3 linked regions of the Sagittula sp. P11 genome follow. The protein of the gene in region 1 binds, or shares a complex with, the protein of each later gene. Links are inferred from orthologs where the notes say so. Each region holds a gene or a part of one and is shown in the gene's direction. Other genes may lie near its edges.

Region 1 (7,721 bases):
TTCGGCGGTGGCGTGACGGAGCAGCGCGGGCCGCTGGTGCCGAGCATCGGTTACGCCGAAGGTGTCGTCACCTACATCGCCGCTGTCGCGGACGTCCCGCGCGTGCGCTTCGGTGAACTCGACATCTTTGCCGCCCCGCCGAACGAGGTGCTCGCCGCGCTCGAAGAGGCCAACGGCGCCCCGCCGGGCCTGACCTTCGACACGCTGGAGTTCGTGGCGCTGAATGTCTCGTGCACCGGGTACTACTTCCCGCGGGAGGATCGCCTTTTCGACCGGGACCGCGACGACCAGGACGACCGGGTGATGATCCTGCGCGCGCCGGGCACGCGGGTCGTGGTGCCGGGGGTCGATCCGGTGCCGATCAGTTTCCTCTGAGCCCGCTCCGCCCTCCGGGTTTCGGTTCGACAGTGCCCCTGTCCGTGTTAGGAGGGCCACACCGAGAGAACCGAGGAAGCACCGATGCCCAATGATACACGCCTGCTGGCCGTACTGATCGACGGGGACAACACCTCCCCGAAATATGCGAGGGCGCTTTTCGACGAGATCGCCTCGCTGGGCGAGGCCTCCGTCCGACGGGTCTACGGCGATTTCGGCAGCCAGCAGATGAACGGCTGGAGCCGGGTCACCGCGGAATACGGCCTTGTGCCGCTGCACTCGCCCGCGAACACCGTGGGCAAGAACGCCTCTGACATCTCGCTGGTGATCGACGCCATGGACCTGATGCACACCGAGCGGTTCGACGGCTTCGTGCTGGTCAGCTCGGATTCGGACTTCACCCGGCTGGCGAGCCGGATCCGCGAACAGGGCCTCGATGTCTACGGCATGGGGATGCAGAAGACGCCTGACGCTTTCCGCAAGGCCTGCAAGCGTTTCATCTACCTCGAGAACATCGACAGCGCGCCGGAAGAATCGAAGGACATCAAGACCGACAAGCGGCCGATGACGGAGGCGCGCGACCTGATCTTCAAGGCGATGGATTCGATCGACGGCGACGACGACTGGTACAAGCTGGGTGACATCGGGCAGGTCATCACCGCGGCCAACCCCGACTTCGACACCCGGACATACGGCAAGCGCAAGCTGTCGGACCTCGTGAAGGCGCTCAAGGTGTTCGAGACCCGGAACTCCGCCAGCCAGCTGCTGGTGCGGCGCGTCGACTGAGGGGCAGGCGGCGCAAAGCCCCGCCCTGCAGGGCGTCAGAGCGGGGTGGTGGCCACGAGCGCGATGATCGCCGAGACGGTCAGGATCGACGCCGCGGTCGAGATCAGGATCGAGGCAGAGACCCGCTGTGGCGCGATGCCGTAGTGCTGCGCCAGGATGAAGACGTTGCCCGCGACGGGCAGCGCCGCCGCCGACACGGCGACCGACGCGCGGTAGGCGTCGACCGGGAAGAACAGGTAGACGCCCAGTCCGACGAACAGCGGGTGCAGGATCAGCTTGGCAAACGACAGCCAGGCCGCGATCTGCAGCCGCTCTGCCGACTTGGACGCGAGCGAGGCGCCGATGGCGAACAGCGCCCCCGGCGTCGCCGCCGCGCCCAACGTCGAAAAGAAGCTGTCCAGCACGTCATGCAGCCCCAGCCCGGTGGCCGACACCATGAGCCCGGCGGCGATGGAGACGATCATCGGGTTCTTCAGCAGCCCGACCGCCAGCTTCTGGAAGATGCGCAGCGACATGGACCCTTCCCGCGCCGCCGTGACGATCAGGGTCAGCGCCGAGGAAAAGACGATCAGGTCGATGGACAGGATCAGGATGATCGGGCCCACCGCCTCCTGTCCCAGCAGCAGCGCCAGCATGGGCACGCCGAGGAAGCCGGTGTTGCCGATGGCCGCGCATTGCGCCTCGATCGCGGCGGTCTGGGTGTCCAGCCCGCGCGCGAAGGCGATCAGCATACCGATGGCGTAGGTGACGCCCGTGCCCCAGAGATACGCGGACGCCAGCCGGGGTTCGAAGATCTCGTCGAAGGACAGGTTGGCCGAGAACCGGAACAGCATCGCCGACAATGCGAAGTAGAAGACGAACTTCGTCAGGTGCGCGCTCGCTTCCTCCGAGAAGAAGCGGATGCGCGCGGCCCCGTAGCCAAGACCGATCAGGCCGAAGAAAGGTAACGTCTTGAGGAAGATCGCCAGCATGATCGTTCGATAGCACGGGGGGCGGTGGCGTCAATCCGCGCCGGCCTTGCGGCGTATCAAGGCGCGCCCGGGGCAGGGTCGGAGGATCCTCCGGTCTGATGCGATCCCGCAGGCGCGCCGCGACGACACGCCTACTGTCCCTCTCCATCGAAGTGACGGAGCGGAGTCGTTGACAGGATGGGGGTGGGCGCGGGATCATTCCCGGCATGACACCGGGAAAAGCCTACCTGACGAGCGAGGAGATTCGGGCGCTGTCGCAGCGGTCCGACGCCTGGGGTCTGGCGCTTGTGGCGCACGCCTGGGCGCTGATCCTCGGCAGCGTCTGGCTGTTCACCCTGTGGCCCAATCCCCTGACCTTCGTGCTTGCGGTGATCGTCATCGGTTCGCGTCAACTGGGGCTGGCGATCCTGATGCACGAGGCGGCGCACAACGCCCTGTTCAGGACACGCGCCTGGAACGAATGGGCGGGGGCGTGGCTGTGCGGGCGACCGATCCTCGCCGATCTGGCCAGCTACCGGCATTACCACCTGATGCACCACCGGCACACGCAGACCGACAAGGACCCCGACCTGAAGCTCTCGGCGCCGTTCCCGACCACGCGCGCCTCTCTGCGCCGCAAGCTGATCCGCGATCTGACCGGGCAGACCGGCATCAGGCAGCGTGCAGCCCAGATCGCCTTTGCCTTCCGCCTCGCCGGAGAGACGGAGGGCGTGTCGAGCCAGGACCTCGCGCAGGCGTTCAGTGGGCCTGTGCTGGGCAAGGCCCTGATCGTCAACGCCGTCCTGTTCGCGCTGTTCTGGGCGCTGTTCGGCTGGTGGACGTGGTTCGCCTTCTGGCTCCTGCCGCTGCTGACGTGGTTCCAGCTTGTCCTCAGGGTGCGCAACATCGCCGAACACGGCGCGGTCGAGAAGTCCGAGGACCCATTGCGCAACACCCGGACCACACTTGCCGGACCTCTGGAACGGCTGCTGGTCGCGCCCTACTGGGTCAACTATCATCTGGAGCATCACCTGGTGATGCACGTTCCGGCCTACAGGCTGCCGATGCTTCACCGCATGCTGCGCGACAAGGGGCTGGGCGAACGGATGACACAGGCAAACGGCTATCTCGACGTGCTCCGGCAGGCGAGCGCGCGAGGTTGATGAAGCGCGAAAGCTACGCGCCCCACGCGGTCCTCACCCTGCCCACATTCCACCGCTGCGAGCTGTGGCGGCTGGTGCTGGGACTTGTGCTCGCGACCGTCATCATGTTCGGGCTGACGCGGGGCATCATCGCGCTCATCAGCGGCATCGTCGGCCCGGATCGGTTCCCGGCGGTGTTGAGCATGATCACCTCCGGGCGGGACCCATGGGGGCTTCTGGCGCAACTGTCGCTGATGGGGGCCATGGGCATCGGCGCCATCGTCGTGGCCGAAACCCTGCACGGACGCACTGCCGGCAGCCTGTTCGGTCCGGCGCGGCTGTTCTGGCCACAGTTCCTGCGGGTCGCGGCCGTACTGGTGGCGCTGAACGTCGTGATCGCGCTGCTGCCGCCCTGGCCGCTGCAGATGGCGTCGGAGCCGGGCCTGCCGCCCGGGCAGTGGCTGGCGCTGCTGCCACTGACGATCGGCGCGCTGCTGGTCCAGACCGCATCGGAAGAGGTGCTGTTCCGCGGCTATTTCCAGAGCACGCTGGCCGCGAGGGTGAAATGGCCTGCCGTCTGGCTGATCCTGCCCTCGCTGGCCTTCGGCCTGGGGCACTATGCGCCGGACGTCTGGGGCAGCAATGCGGTGCCCATCGCGCTGTGGGCCGTGGCCTTCGGTCTGGCCGCCGCCGACCTGACGGCGCGGTCGGGCAGCCTTGGCCCCGCCATCGCCTTTCACCTCGTCAACAACTTCGTGGCCATCGGCGTGATGTCCCTGCAGGGCGACCTCTCGGGCCTGGCGCTGACGAAGCTGCCCTACGGGCCGGAGGACGAGGCGGCACTGGCCGCGATCCTGCCTGTCGACCTTGCAACGCTCTTCGTAAGCTGGCTCGCCGCGCGTCTCGCCTTACGCGTATAGAATTGATAGTTTCCCGCATTGGTGGTATCCTTCGGTTCGGCGCATAGCCGTTTATTTTGAACCGGACGGATTGAAACCATGAGACATTTCAAGGGGGTGGCCCGCGTGGCTGCCGTGCTTTTCCCTGTGCTTCTGCCATGTGCGGCCTTGGCGCAGGACAACTTCCACAACAGGATGGAGCGGGCGATCTCCGACTTCCTCGCCACGCCTGCCGAGGATCGCAAGCAGATCGTGCTCGACAACGGCAGCGTCATGATCCCGCCGGAGTTGCGCGCGGACGTGCGCTTTGGCTTCCAGAAGCGGATGACGCTGTCCGGACATGGCGTGCTGTTCGACATCGAGGGCCAGCGTGTCACCCTGTCGGAGCGGGACATGACCGAAATCGCCGAGGAGATGCTGGGCGTCGTCCGGGCAGAGGACCCGGAGAAACCGGTGCTGGAGCGCGAGGCGGAGGCGCAACTGAAACAGATCCTCGACCGCGGGCTGGAGATGCGCCGGCGCGGCGAGCTGAAAGGGCCGGAGGCGGTGCTGCTCGACCTTGAGCTGGTGCGCGCGATGGCCCACCGTCTGCCGGACGAACTGCGGTCGGGATACCTCTGGCGGGTGGATTTCATCCGCGACGAGATGGTCCGTCAGAAGTTGGTCGAGCCGAAACTGCTGACCAACTTCGTGATCATCGTGGAGATCAATGACTGGATCATCCGGTGGTTCCTGCGGACCGACTACATGCGCGAATGCGCCGCCGCCGGGGTGCCGGTGCCGCCGGACTTCGCGCTGACCGGAACGGCGTGGCGCGAACAGGGAGGCCTGTCCACGAACCTGCTCTCACCCGGCGCCGTGGCCAATGTCTGGACGTGGAACGTCACGGGCAAGCGCGGCGCCTGCGTGGCCCTGCCGCGCGGAACAGGCGGGCCGGGGAGCCTTGCCGGGATAATCTGCCAGTCGGCCGAGACCGGCAACGCCTGCTTCTGGGACAACATCCGGCGTTCCGACAACCAGCGCGTGCCATGGGCAACGGAGACGCTGGTGATCCGGGACCTGAAGGACGGCAGCGAACTGTCGGAAACCTGCCCGGCCTGTCACAAGGGCAACAACGTCTTCCTCGTGTCGCCCGACGATCCGACGTGGTGCAAGCTGCTGCGCGGCGGGCAGGGCGGATCGGGATGTTCGGCGGTGAACGGTCCGGGCTCTGCCGGGTTCACGCTGGCGGTGGAGGCGGAGGTCAACACGGTCAACGTCCCCAATACCTCGATCCGGCATTCGCGCTACGCGCCTTACAGCGGCACCCCGGCGCGGCCGGGCTGGGTGAACACCGAAGGTGTCGGCTGCGGCGGGGTCTGCCACCTCGGATCGGGGGGCAGCTTCAACCTGCCGCCCATGCCGCCAAGCTGCGGCGTAGACTGCTACTGACCGGAACGGGGGCGGCGCAGAGCCCCGCCCTACAGGCCGTCGCGCGTGCCGGATTGGCTTGCGCGGCGGCCCTTTCACGGCGCCCGCGAACCGGACGCCATCCGAGGGGAAGATTGCAATTCGTCGCAGCGGGGCATAAGTCACGCGCAAACGATGAACTCGGGGCTTCCATGAACTGGATCACCAACTACGTCCGTCCGCGCATCAATTCGATCTTCTCCCGCCGGGAAGTCCCGGAGAACCTGTGGTCGAAGTGCGAAAGCTGCGGAACGATGCTGTTTCACCGCGAGATCAGCGACAACCTGAACGTCTGCACCAACTGCGGCCACCACATGCACATCACGCCGCGTGACCGCTTTCACGCGCTGTTCGACGGTGGCATCTACGCCGAGGTGGCCGTGCCGGAACCGATGGCCGACCCGCTGCACTTCCGAGACTCCAAGCGCTACCCCGACCGGGTGCGCGCCGCGCAGAAAGGCACAGGCGAGAAGGAGGCCATGCTGGTCGGCGCTGGCGAGATCGGGCGCACGCCCGTGGTCTGTGCCGCGCAGGACTTCAGCTTCATGGCCGGGTCGATGGGCATGTACGTCGGCAATGCCATCGTCGCCGCTGCCGAAGAGGCGGTGAAGCTGGGCCGCCCGCTGATCCTGTTCTCGGCCGCGGGCGGTGCGCGCATGCAGGAGGGTATCCTGAGCCTCATGCAGATGCCGCGCACCACCGTCGCCGTGCAGATGCTGAAGGAGGCCGGGCTGCCGTATATCGTCGTCCTGACCCATCCGACCACCGGCGGGGTGACGGCTTCCTACGCGATGCTGGGCGACGTGCAGATCGCCGAACCCGGCGCGCTTATCTGCTTTGCCGGCCCGCGCGTGATCGAGCAAACCATCCGCGAGAAGCTGCCCGAAGGCTTCCAGCGCGCCGAGTACCTGCTGGAACACGGCATGCTCGACCGGGTGACCGACCGCCGCGACATGCGCGAGGAGCTGATCGTGTTGTGCCGCCTGCTGATGAAGATGCCGCCGCCGACGTGGGGCGATCTTCCGGCCCCGGGGCCAGAGGACATGGTGCGGGAGCCGAACGCGGCTCTGGACAACACCAAGGCGTGAGACCGGGCTGAACGCCCCTTTCGAGGATGTGAAAGAGATGGGTCAGGGCTCTGACGTGATACTGGAGCGCCTGATGGCGCTGCATCCCAAGGTCATCGACCTCGTTCTGGACCGGGTCTGGCGCCTGCTCGAGGCGCTGGGGCATCCGGAGCGCGACCTGCCCCCCGTGATCCATCTTGCCGGGACCAACGGCAAGGGGTCGACCCAGGCGATGATCCGCGCCGGGCTGGAGGCCGAGGGCAAGCGCGTCCACGCCTATACCTCTCCGCATCTCGTCCGGTTCCATGAACGTATCCGTCTGGCCGGGACGCTGATCACCGAAGACGCGCTGGCCGCGGTTCTGGACGAATGCGAGGCCGCCAATGGCGGCGCGCCGATCACCTATTTCGAGATCACGACCTGCGCCGCGCTTCTGGCCATGGCCCGCACGCCCGCCGATTTCACCCTGCTTGAGACCGGCCTCGGCGGACGCCTCGACGCGACGAACGTCGTCGAGAAGCCGGAACTGACGATCATCACGCCGATCTCGATGGATCACGAAAGCTTTCTTGGCGACACGCTGGCGAAGATCGCGGGCGAGAAGGCCGGGATCCTGAAACGCGGCGTGCCCTGCGTCGTCGGTCCGCAACCGGACGAGGCAATGGACGTGATCGAGGCACGGGCGCAAGCACTGGGTGCACCGCTTCTGGCCTACGGCCAGCAGTGGCACGCCTGGGAAGAGCGGGGACGTCTGGTCTATCAGGATGAAACCGGCCTGCTGGACCTGCCTATGCCGAACCTGCCCGGCGCACATCAGGTGCAGAACGCAGGCGCGGCCCTGGCGGCCTTGCGGCATCTCGGCGCCGGAGAGGCGGCACATGAAGCGGCCGTGACGCAAGCCTATTGGCCCGCACGTATGCAGAGGCTGCGGCATGGGCCGGACCTCGACAGCTTGCCGGGGATCGAGCTTTGGCTCGACGGCGGCCACAACCCGGCCGCCGGAGAAGCCATCGCCGCGCATCTCGCACGCCTGCCGGACCGCCCGACGTGGCT
Region 2 (5,634 bases), 1.2 Mb from region 1 along the record:
CACCGCCAGCCAACCGTTCGAAACGCCTGGCGGATCGTTTACAATAGGTGAACACACGCATTTATGTCCGGATACTCGTTTCCACCCTCAACCCGGTCTTAGCCTCCGTTAATCAGCACCTCAGAATTTCCTTCCAATTCTAGCGGCATGGCTGCGAAACTGCAGAACATATGCTAAACATGATCTGGTGGGGGCGCACTGGACGGAGCAGTGGAAATGCAACTCTCAGGCCTCTCTTTCACGAGTGCGCCGCAGGTGATGGGCCAGACACGCGGCCTGCCCGCCGTCGAGGACAAGACGGTGGATGTTCAGAAGATCAAGCCAATCCTCGACGCACGCCAACCGGAGACCCAGCTCGGGTCGCCGCAACCGCCCTCATCGTTCTGGAACACTGCGCAAGGCAAACCCGATCCGCGCAACCATAACGCGCCGCCATCGATCATGCAGATCAAGATCAGCCAGATGCTGAACGATCAGGCGACGGAACATGCGGCCGGGCAGCCGGACGAGACGACGGAGGACAAGCCGGAAGTGGCCGTCGCCGCCACCGGCGCCCCCCGTCCCGCGCCCGAAGCCGCGAAGGCCAATGCGTCCGAGCACGCGATCCTGCCGTTCCCGAACCGGGAACCCGAGAAAGGCGAGGAGACCGCGCTCATGCTGCCGCAGATGCCCGAGCCGCCCGCAAGACCCGCACCGCGGGAGATCGAGGTCAAGGAGGCGCGGCCCAGCCAGGCTCAGGCGGGTTACGGCGACGCGGCCAGCATGTCGCGCAAAGATGTCTTCAGCACCTTGCCATAGTTGTTCTTCGGCAATTCCTCGACCGCGAAGTAGGCTTTGGGCCGCTTGAACCGCGCGATGCGGTCCAGGCAATGTGCGTCCAGCGCGGCCACGTCCAGCGCGCCACGGCTGACCACGAAGGCCACCACGTCTTCGCCCCATTCAGGATGCGGTCGCCCCAGAACGGCGACCTCAAGCACGTCCTCATGTTCCAGCAAGGCCTCCTCGACCTCGCGCGGGTAGATGTTGGTGCCTCCGGAAATGATCAGGTCCTTCGAACGGTCCTTCAGCGTGACGTAACCGTCCGCGTCCATGCTGCCCAGGTCGCCGGTGCACAGCCATCCATCCCTGAGCGTCTTCGCCGTGGCCTCCGGGTTACGCCAGTACCCCGGCATGACCACGTCGCCGCGCACGAGGATTTCACCGATCTCGCCCGGTTCGGAGGCGCCGTCGATGCGCACCTCCACCACGGATTGCGCCCGCCCGACAGAACCCAGCCGCGACCGCCAGTCCGGGTGGCTCCGGTCGCTCACTTCGCCCTTGGTCAGCGCGGTGATCCCCATCGGGCATTCGCCCTGCCCGTAGATCTGCGCGAAGACCGGACCGAAGGTTTCGGTGGCCTCGAGGATGTCGGACAGGTACATCGGCCCACCGGCGTAGACGATCGTCTTCAGCCCCTCGCCGCTGCGGTGCGCTTCGCGCGCGTGGCGGGTCAGGCGCTGGACCATCGTCGGCGCCATAAACATGTGCGCCCGTCCGAAATGCGCCGCCAGATCGAGGGTTTCTCCCGCATCGAAGCCGCCCGAGGCCGGGAAGACGTGACGCGCGCCGGCGCGGACATGAATCAGGCTGTAAAGCCCGGCACCGTGGCTGAGGGGCGCCGCGTAGATCGTCGCATCCCCGGCCTCCACCCGTTCGAGATCGGCCTGATAGCTCAGCGACATGGTCATCAGCATCCGGTGCGTGATCATCACGCCCTTGGGGCGCCCCGTGGTGCCGGAGGTGTAGAACAGCCAGGCAAGGTCATCCGGCGCGCGGGCCACTGTCGGCAGAGGCGTGGCAAAGAGTGCGTCCCACTCCGGCGATCCGGCCGCCACGACGGGCACCCCGGTCACATCGGTCAGCGCACCGGCCAGCGAGGACGTGGCCAGCGCAAGGCAGGTGCCGGAATTCCCGATGATCCAGGCTGCCTCTCGCGCGTGGAGCTTGGCGTTGATCGGCACCACAACGGCGCCCGCACGCCAGACGGCGAAGAGCGCCACGAGGTACTGCGGGGTGTTCTTCATGAAGATCGCCACGCGGTCGCCCGGAACCAACCCGCGCGCCGCCAGCCCGCCAGCCAGCGCCGCCACCGCCGACTCGAAGCTGCCGTAGTCCGAAACGCAGTCCGTGCCGTCGAAAAGCGCGCCGCGCCCGGGGTCCCCGGCGGCGGCCCGGGTCAGCCATTCCGCTATGTTCATGCCCGATCCTCCCTGCCCCTGATCCAAACATTAAGCGCCGAGCCGCGCAATCTGCGCCGGCGTCGCTTTTCACCGCCGCAAACCTCACCTATAAGCGCTGACAGCCTGCGCGGACCAAAGGCGCGGGCGCCATCGGCATTGGCAGCGGCATGAGCACGGCACGAGGACGGCATGAGCAAGAACACCCACGAGACAGACGTGGCCTTCATCAAGGCCCTGGCGGAGGTCCTTCAGGAAAACGACCTGACCGAGCTGGAAGTCAAACGGGAGTACGGCGAGGACGACAGCCTGAACGTCCGCGTGTCGCGCGCGGCACCGGCGGTGACCTACGCAGCCCCGGCGCCCGCCGCGGCCCCTGCCCCGGCAGCCGCCGCAGCGCCCGCAGCACCTGCCGCCGCGGCGGAACTGCCGGAAGACCCGGCGGCGCATCCCGGCGCGGTGACCTCTCCCATGGTCGGCACGGTCTACATGCAGCCCGAACCGGGCGCGCCGTCGTTCATCTCGGTGGGCGCGCAGGTCAAGGAAGGCGATACGCTCCTGATCGTCGAAGCGATGAAGACCATGAACCACATCCCGGCCCCCCGCGCCGGCACCGTCAAGCGCATCCTCGTCGAGGACGGCGCACCCGTGGAATACGGCGCCCCGCTGGTCATCCTCGAATAAACCCAAGAGGAACAGCATGTTCGACAAGATACTCATCGCCAACCGCGGCGAGATTGCGCTCCGCGTCATCCGGGCCTGCCGCGAGATGGGCATTCCCTCCGTCGCCGTGCACTCCACCGCGGATGCCGACGCGATGCACGTCCGTATGGCAGATGAAACCATCTGCATCGGTCCCGCACCGTCGCCCGACAGCTACCTGTCGATCCCGGCGATCATCTCGGCCTGCGAAGTGACCGGCGCCACGGCGATTCACCCAGGCTACGGTTTCCTTTCCGAGAACGCCCGCTTCGTGCAGATCGTCGAAGACCACGACCTGACCTTCATCGGGCCGTCGGCGCAGCACATCTCGATGATGGGCGACAAGATCACCGCCAAGGACACCGCGAAGGCGCTGGGGATTCCCTGCGTGCCCGGGTCCGCGGGCGGCGTGCCCACGGTCGACGACGCCAAGAAGATCGGGGCGGAGTTCGGCTATCCGGTCATCATCAAGGCCACCGCCGGCGGCGGCGGTCGCGGCATGAAGGTCGCGGCGGACGAGACGCAGATGGAACGCGCCTACCAGACCGCGCGGGCCGAGGCGAAAGCCGCCTTCGGCAACGACGAGGTCTACATCGAGAAATACCTGCAGAAGCCGCGCCACATCGAGATCCAGGTGTTCGGCGACGGTCAGGGCGGCGGTGTCCACCTCGGCGAACGAGACTGTTCGCTGCAGCGTCGTCACCAGAAGGTCTTTGAAGAGGCGCCCGGCCCCTGCATCACCCCCGAAGAGCGCGCACGGATCGGCAAGATCTGCGCCGACGCAATCTCGGAAATGGGCTATCGCGGCGCGGGCACCATCGAGTTCCTCTACGAGGACGGCGAGTTCTACTTCATCGAGATGAACACGCGTCTCCAAGTGGAGCATCCAGTGACGGAGGCGATCTTCGGTGTCGACCTCGTGCGCGAACAGATCCGCGTCGCAGCCGGTGAGAAGCTGTCCTTCACCCAGGACGAGCTGACGATCAACGGCCACGCCATCGAGGTCCGGATCAACGCGGAGAAGCTGCCGGAATTCCGGCCCTCGCCCGGGACGATCTCGCACTTCCATGCGCCCGGCGGGCTTGGCGTGCGGATGGATTCCGCGCTGTATGACGGCTACCGCATCCCGCCCTACTACGACAGCCTGATCGGCAAGCTGATCGTGCATGGCCGCGACCGGCCCGAGGCTCTGGCCCGGCTGAACCGCGCGCTGGGTGAGCTGATCGTCGACGGCGTCGACACCACGGTGCCGCTGTTCCACGCGCTGCTGCGGGAAAAGGACATTCACACGGGCGCCTACAACATCCACTGGCTGGAGAAATGGCTGGAGTCCGGCGGTCTTAAGTGATCGCGTGATACCAGAGGCCGCCCCCGGGGCGGCCTTTCTGCTTGAAGCCGACTGTTGCCCGCGCAGTTCCCGTTGCCGCCAACACCCGTTTGCCGCGCCCCCGGCGATCCGTTACCGTTGTCGACACACCTCGTCGCTTGCCCGCGGATCATGACCGTCACTCCGGACCTCCTGTTGCACGCCTATCGTTCCGGCATCTTCCCGATGGCCGAACGCCACGACGATCCGGAGATCTTCTGGGTCGATCCCCGCCGTCGGGGCGTCTTGCCGATCCGGCAGTTCCACATCTCGCGCAGCCTCGCCAAACGCCTGAAACGGGAAGATTATTCCGTGACGCTGAACGCCTGCTTCGGCGGGGTGATCGACGGCTGTGCCGACCGGTCGGAGACCTGGATCAACACCGAAATCCGCCTGCTTTACGAAGAGCTGTTCGACATGGGCCATGCCCATTCGCTGGAGGTCTGGTCGAGGGGGGCGCTGGTGGGCGGCGTCTATGGCGTGTCGGTGGGCGGTGCCTTCTGCGGCGAAAGCATGTTCTCGCGGATCACCGACGCCTCCAAGATCGCGCTGGCCTGGCTGACCGACCTTCTGGGCCGGACGGGTTACACCCTGTTCGACACGCAGTTCCTGACGCCCCACCTCGCGACGCTCGGCGCGACAGAGATCACCCGGTCTGAGTACCGGCACCTGCTGGCCCGGGCGCTGATGGAGGACGCCGACCTGACGCGGGCGCCGCTGGCCTCAAGCGGGGCGGAGGTTGTGGCGCGTAATGCGGCCAACCGGGCGGAGCGGTCCGTTTCCTGAAGCGGAGGGCAGCCCCCTGCCCGTCACTCCGTCGTGCAGCGCAGGACCCAGACGTCGTAACGCGGGTGATCGAGCGGGAAGAGCGCAGGCGACGAGGCCACCATCCACCCTTCGAACACCGGCTGGGCGACGCCCGCCTCGCGGATGGTGAGGAAGGCATAGGCATTGCCGGACGGGTCGCCGACCGGGTAGCGGCATTCGCGCAGCACGACCTCCAGGAGGCCCATGACATGGCTTTCGCCGTTGCGCAGGGTGAAGTCCGCCACCTTGGCGTTCAGCTTGTCGAGGCCGCGCAGAACGGCGCCTGTGCCGGCATTGACCTCTTCCTGTGCCTGCACCGCGCCGCCGAGGCACAGCGCCGCCAGTGCGGTCGCCAGAAAGGCCTTCCGGAATGTCATTCTTCGTTCCCTCCGCCGACGTACTTCAGCAGCAGTGACAGCAGGCTGACGGAGCCCTGGGTGTCGAGGATCTCGTCCCCGGCGGCAAAGAAGAACGGCGAGCCACCCGGCGAGATTTCCACGTAGTTGCCGCCAAGCAGCCCTTCGGACGCGATGATGATCGCAC
Region 3 (5,749 bases), 830 kb from region 1 along the record:
GGGCCTGGGTCCCGCCGGACGTTCGGGAGGAGATCGTCGATGTGCTGGGCACGTGGATGGCGCCGGGGTCGGTGGCCTATTTCGGCTACAACGCCGCGGCGGGCTGGTGCTCGGCCGCGCCGATCCGCAAGATCTTCCGCTCGGCCCCGCTGGCGCGGTCGGCGGACGCGCGCTACGGCGCGGCGCGGGCCGCCACGCAGGCCTGGGTCGACATGGTGGGCGACGGCTATCCGCAGATGCGGCTTCTGTGGAACAAGCTGAGCGAGGCGCCGGACCATTTCCTTGCGCATGAGATCGCCAGTTCCTTCGGCACCGGGCAGTGGATGGAGGACCTCGGCCGGCCACTGGAGCGGGCGAAGATGGCCTTTGCCGGACCGGCGGTGCTGGTGGAGCACATGGACGCGCTCTACCTCGACGCCGCCGAGATGGACTTCCTGAAGAAGGCGGTGGAGGGCGGCTGGGCCGAGACGGCGCGCGACCTGCTGCTGCGCCGGACCTTCCGCAACGACCTGTTCCACCGCGGCGCGATGCGGATGCCCGGCCCGGCCATGGTGGCCGCGATGCGCGACCTTAAGGTGGTGGCCTGGGACGAGGCGCTCGACATGGGCACGCATCCCTCGGTCGGCGATCAGCTGAAGCGCGGTTTGCCCGATGACGTGCTGGCCGGGCTGAAGCAGGTGGCCGGGGACGGCGGGCGGACCTTCGGCGACTGCATGGCGGCACTGGACGTGGACACGCCACAGGCCTTCCAGGCGGTGATGACGGCCTACGTGTCGGGCGCGCTTCTGGACCTGCGGCCCGAGGCCCAGCGACAGGCCGCGCAGGACGGCTGCGACGGGTTCAACGCCGCGATGCTGCGCCGCCTGAAGGCCCGCAAGCCGATGCCGGGCTTCGTGTCGCCCGCCTGGGGCGGCCCGATCCAGTTCGGGGTGAAGGCGCATCGCGCGGTCGTCGCGGGCGAGGCGGAGGACAGCTTTGGCCTGAAGGACCGGCTTGCGACGCTGGGGATCACGGTCTGACGGCGGTCAGGTGCGCCCGTCCTTACGCCCGCCGGTCCTCAGGCCCGCCAGTCCTCAAGCCCGCATGTCCTTGGGCGAGCCCATCACCACGTAGGTCGTCAGCCGGTCCACCTGTGGCAGCGCGCCGAGGATCTCCGTGTGGAAATGCTTGTAGGCGGTCAGGTCCGCGACCTCGACCCGCAGGAGATACTCCACCGCGCCGGTGATGTTGTGGCATTCGACCACCTGCGGGGCGGCGGTCATCGCGCGCTCGAACGCCTCCTGCGAGGCCTTGGTGTGCTGGTTCAGCCCGACCGAGAGGTAGGCCACGAACCCCGTCCCCGTCTTGCCGGGATCGAGCACGGCGCGATAGCCCGCGATCACGCCCGCCTTCTCCAGCGCCTGGGTGCGGCGCAGGCAGGCAGAGGGCGACAGCCCCACCCGTTCCGCCAGCATGAGGTTGGACAGGCGGCCATCGGCCTGAAGCTCGCGCAATATCCTGCGGTCGATGTGGTCAAGTTCGGTCATGGATTGCGTGATAACACGTTCCGCGCGGCATTTCGCAATTTCATGGCGCGGCGATTGCGTCAGAGTTGCGCCAAAGCCGCACGACCCGGAAGCGCCCCGCCATGACCTTCGACATCCTCCCCGCCCTCGCGGGCTTTGCCGCCGCCTCCTTGTTCACACCGGGGCCGAACAACCTGATGCTGGTCGCCTCGGGCGCCAACTTCGGCATCCGCCGGACGCTGCCGCACCTGTCGGGCGTGGTGCTGGGGTTCCCGCTGATGATCGTGCCGGTGGGCCTGGGGGCGATGCGGCTCTTCGATCTCTGGCCGCCCGCCTACACGGTGCTGAAGACGCTGGCCGTGGTCTACCTGCTGTATCTTGCGTGGAAGATCGCCAACGCCGGAGAGGTCCGGGATGCGGAGGCAGAGGCCCGCCCCATGACCTTCGCGCAGGCGGCGGCCTTCCAGTGGGTCAACCCCAAGGGCTGGAGCATGGCGCTAGGGGCGATCACGCTTTATGCGCCGGGCCGGGACGTGGCCGGGGTGCTGTTCGTGGCGGCGGTCTTCCTGACGCTGGGCATGGTGTCGGGCTTCGTCTGGACCAGCTTCGGCACCGGCATCCGCCGCTGGCTGGCCGACCCGGCGCGCCTGCGATGGTTCAACGTGACCATGGCGGTGCTGCTGGTCGCCGCCATGGTGCCGGTGCTCTTCGGCTGAGACCTTTGCGGGCGCGCCCGGCGCTCAGGCCAAAGGCACGCGGATCTCGGTCAGCAGATCCTCCGGCGCCGTGTCCATGGGATTGTTGAGGTAATACTCGTACGGCGGCCGGTCGGCGGGCAGACGTCCCGAGGCAGGCAGCGCCGTGCCGTAGAGATCGCCCCAGGCGGCGGGCAGCCCGGTGTAGGGCCCGCGCATCGTCAGCACCAGGTGCTCGCCGCCCGGGACATCCACCCGGGTCAGGTCGTCGGGCATCTCGAACCCCTCGGCCACGTCCATCCCGGCGGTGCTGCGCAGTTCCGCCTGCGGCGTGTCCTCCGGGCTGTCGTGGTAGATCCCGACAAGCGCGCGCGCCTGCGGGAACAGCCCCCGCGTGGCGAAGAGGGTGGCAAGGTCGGAAAAGCTCCGCCCGATCTCGTGGTAGGGGCCGCGATGCTCCAGCGCGGCAAGGCGCAGCGCCGGGCAGACGCGCAGTTCGGTCGGGTAGGTGTCGGTCATGTCGGTGACTCCGGTGGGGACGGTCGTGAAGGTCATCGCTTCGGCGGTGCTGCGCCCGGCCTGGCGGAAGGCAGTGGGCGTCATGCCGTAAAGCGCCTTGAACGCTCGCACGAAACTGTCGGCATTGTCGTAGCCGCTGCGGGCGGCGATCCGGTCCACGGGGTCGGTGCCGCGCGTCAGGTCGAAGGCGGCGCGGTGCAGCCGCAACCGGCGGACGGCCTGTGCCGCGGTCTCGCCGGTCATGGCGTGGAAGACCCGCGCGAAGTGGAAGCGCGACATGCCCGCCACCTCGCAGAGCGCATCGAGCGAGAGGTCGCCGTCGGGGTGGTCGGCGATGTGCCGGATCACCCGGCGCAGGCGGGATTCGTAGGACGTGGCAGGCGGCTGGGCGGTCATGGGTGCTCCTTTCGGCGCCACCCTGCACCGGGCGGGGGCGACAAATCTTGCTTTGTTGCGTTCCGCTGTTGCAAGCGCCATATAGCGCCCAGCATCATGGAGGACACCGCATGGCCAACTACCTCGATTTCGAGAAGCCGCTGGCGGAGATCGAAGGCAAGGCGGAAGAACTGCGCGCGATGGCGCGCGAGAACCCCGGCATGGACGTGGAAGCCGAGGCGAAGGCGCTCGACAAGAAGGCCGATGCGCTGCTCAAGGACCTCTACGCCAAGCTGTCGCCCTGGCGGAAGTGCCAGGTCGCGCGCCACCCGGAACGCCCGCACTGCAAGGACTACATCGAGGCGCTGTTCACCGAGTACACGCCGCTGGCCGGCGACCGGAACTTCGCCGACGACCACGCGGTGATGGGCGGGCTGGCGCGGTTCAACGACGAGCCGGTGATGGTGATCGGCCACGAGAAGGGCCATGACACCTCGTCCCGGATCGACCGCAACTTCGGCATGGCCCGGCCCGAGGGCTACCGCAAGGCGGTGCGCCTGATGGACATGGCGGACCGCTTCGGCCTGCCGGTGGTGACGCTGATCGACACGCCCGGCGCCTACCCCGGCAAGGGCGCCGAGGAACGCGGCCAGTCCGAGGCAATCGCCCGGTCGACGGAGAAATGCCTGCAGATCGGCGTGCCGCTGGTGACCGTGGTCATCGGCGAGGGCGGCTCGGGCGGGGCGGTGGCCTTCGCCACGGCGAACCGCGTCGCGATGCTCGAACATTCGGTCTACTCGGTGATCTCGCCCGAGGGCTGCGCCTCGATCCTGTGGAAGGACGCCGAGAAGATGCGCGAGGCCGCGGAGGCGCTGCGCCTGACCGCGCAGGACCTCTACCAGCTGGGCGTCTGCGACCGGATCATCCGCGAACCGAAAGGCGGCGCGCACCGCGACCGCGATGCGGTGCTCGCCTCCGTGGGCGAGGCCATCGCGACCATGCTGAAGGAACTGGGCGGCGCGAAACGCGGCGAACTGGTGCAGGCCCGCCGGGCGAAATACCTGAACATGGGCGCAAAGGGGCTGGCGGCCTGACCGGCCGCCCTCCCGATCCCACCGCCCACTGTTCCTCTCCCCAACAAGGCCGCGCCGGCAGGGCGCGCCCCGCCCCGGCCTCCGCCTGACGAAAGCCGGTGCCCCGCGCACTTTTGCGCGCCCGGACTCCCCGTCCAAAGGCGCACCTCCCCGCGCCAACGCCTCAACGCATCCCGGCACTTCCGCCCACGTGCTGCCCCACACCGCACCGCGCCTCAGCACCCTCACCCTTCCCTGCTTCTTTGCTTCAAAAATACTCCGGGGAGCGCGAGGGGCCGGCCCCTCGCTCCCGTCCGCACCACAGGCGCCACCGCCTGCCCCCTGAAACAATCGCTGGCGCGGACGTGACCCTGCGTCAGCCGTTTGCCCGGTGACAGCGGCCGCGTGCTCGGGTCATATCTCCCCATGGAACTCGTCTTCGCATATGGCGCGGGGCTGCTGACGCTCATCAACCCCTGCGTGGTGCCGGTGCTGCCGATCGTGCTGGCGGGCGCGCTGCAGGCCAGTCCGCGCGGGCCGCTGGCGATGGCGGCGGGGATGTCGCTGTCGTTCGTGATCCTCGGCGTGACCGTCACCGCCTTCGGGCACCTTGTCGGCCTCGACGTGGAGACGATCTCGAAGGCCGGGGCGGTGCTCATGGTGGTCTTCGGGCTGGCGCTGCTGGTGCCGCGGGCGGGGGCCGTGCTGGCCGGGGCCACGGCGGGGATGGCGGCGCGCGCCGACATGCGGATGGACGGTGTCGACCGCAGCGGGCTGCGGGGGCAGTTCCTCGGCGGACTGCTGCTCGGCGCGGTCTGGAGCCCCTGCATCGGCCCGACGCTGGGCGGCGCCATCGCGCTTGCCTCGCAGGGCGAGAGCCTCCTGCGGGTCACGGCGATCATGGCGGCCTTCGCCATGGGCGTCTCCACCCTGATCCTCGGGCTGGCCTACGGCACGCGCGGTGCCATCGGGCGGCACAACGCGACGCTCCGGCGGCTGGCGGTCTCGGCCCGGCCGGTGCTGGGCGTGGTCTTTGCCGCCACCGGGCTGGCGCTCCTCTTCAACCTCCACCATATGGTCGAGGCCTGGCTGATCGGCGTTCTGCCCGGCTGGCTGATCGACCTTTCCGTTTCGCTCTGACCCTTTCCTCCCGACCCTTGCCAAAGGAGTTTCCCATGCACCGCCGCAGCTTCCTGACCCTGACCGCGGGCGCGCTCGCCCTGCCCTTCGCCGCCCGCGCCGCGCTGGAGTACACGCCCGGCCTCACCACCCAGCGGCTCGCCGCCGGAGAGACGCTGTTCCTCGACTTCCGGGCAAGCTGGTGTTCGACCTGCGCCGCCCAGCAGCGCGTCCTGACCGAGCTCAAGCAGGAGAACCCGGCCTACGAGCAGAACATCACCTTCATCGACGTGGACTGGGACATCCACGGCAAGGGCGAACTGTCGCGCATGCTGAACATCCCGCGCCGCTCCACCCTCGTCGTTCTGAAGGGCGAGCGGGAACTGGGCCGTCTCGTCGCGCAGACCGGCAAGGCGGAGATCAAGGCGCTGATGGACACCGCGCTCGGCGCCGCGACCTCCTG

What was found.
Region 2: the proteins of accD (region 1) and accC are in contact, whole or in part, in a solved structure (PDB 8UXZ), measured with the Escherichia coli proteins. The link is inferred for Sagittula sp. P11 from one-to-one orthologs.
Region 3: the proteins of accD (region 1) and CDO87_RS13310 are in contact, whole or in part, in a solved structure (PDB 8UXZ), measured with the Escherichia coli proteins. The link is inferred for Sagittula sp. P11 from one-to-one orthologs.

The regions. Positions count from the first base shown.
Region 1 is NZ_CP021913.1:1,923,067-1,930,787, reverse strand. What follows is about bases 4,890-7,721. They hold accD (acetyl-CoA carboxylase, carboxyltransferase subunit beta), read left to right. Parts: upstream 4,890-5,753; coding sequence 5,754-6,689; downstream 6,690-7,721. Other genes in these bases: CDO87_RS09405 (folylpolyglutamate synthase/dihydrofolate synthase family protein), read left to right, coding at 6,727-7,721; CDO87_RS09415 (hypothetical protein), read left to right, coding at 4,890-5,583. Outside these bases: CDO87_RS09440 (hypothetical protein), read left to right, coding at 1-375; CDO87_RS09435 (NYN domain-containing protein), read left to right, coding at 460-1,161; CDO87_RS09430 (AEC family transporter), read right to left, coding at 1,197-2,132; CDO87_RS09425 (fatty acid desaturase family protein), read left to right, coding at 2,339-3,274; CDO87_RS09420 (CPBP family intramembrane glutamic endopeptidase), read left to right, coding at 3,274-4,173; more of CDO87_RS09415, read left to right, coding at 4,252-4,889.
Region 2 is NZ_CP021913.1:769,118-774,751, forward strand. Bases 2,246-5,091 are described here. They hold accC (acetyl-CoA carboxylase biotin carboxylase subunit), read left to right. Parts: upstream 2,246-2,916; coding sequence 2,917-4,266; downstream 4,267-5,091. Other genes in these bases: accB (acetyl-CoA carboxylase biotin carboxyl carrier protein), read left to right, coding at 2,409-2,900; aat (leucyl/phenylalanyl-tRNA--protein transferase), read left to right, coding at 4,417-5,070. In the rest of the region: CDO87_RS03745 (hypothetical protein), read left to right, coding at 217-798; CDO87_RS03750 (AMP-binding protein), read right to left, coding at 744-2,237; CDO87_RS03770 (DUF2155 domain-containing protein), read right to left, coding at 5,094-5,468; outer membrane lipid asymmetry maintenance protein MlaD, read right to left, coding at 5,465-5,634. UniProt on the Escherichia coli protein: This protein is a component of the acetyl coenzyme A carboxylase complex; first, biotin carboxylase catalyzes the carboxylation of the carrier protein and then the transcarboxylase transfers the carboxyl group to form malonyl-CoA.
Region 3 is NZ_CP021913.1:2,752,366-2,758,114, reverse strand. What follows is about bases 2,246-5,206. They hold CDO87_RS13310 (acetyl-CoA carboxylase carboxyltransferase subunit alpha), read left to right. Parts: upstream 2,246-3,225; coding sequence 3,226-4,188; downstream 4,189-5,206. Other genes in these bases: CDO87_RS13305 (cytochrome c biogenesis CcdA family protein), read left to right, coding at 4,594-5,206; CDO87_RS13315 (GyrI-like domain-containing protein), read right to left, coding at 2,246-3,115. Also shown: CDO87_RS13330 (class I SAM-dependent methyltransferase), read left to right, coding at 1-1,019; CDO87_RS13325 (Lrp/AsnC family transcriptional regulator), read right to left, coding at 1,074-1,526; CDO87_RS13320 (LysE family translocator), read left to right, coding at 1,628-2,221; more of CDO87_RS13305, read left to right, coding at 5,207-5,307; CDO87_RS13300 (thioredoxin family protein), read left to right, coding at 5,343-5,749. UniProt on the Escherichia coli protein: Component of the acetyl coenzyme A carboxylase (ACC) complex. First, biotin carboxylase catalyzes the carboxylation of biotin on its carrier protein (BCCP) and then the CO(2) group is transferred by the carboxyltransferase to acetyl-CoA to form malonyl-CoA.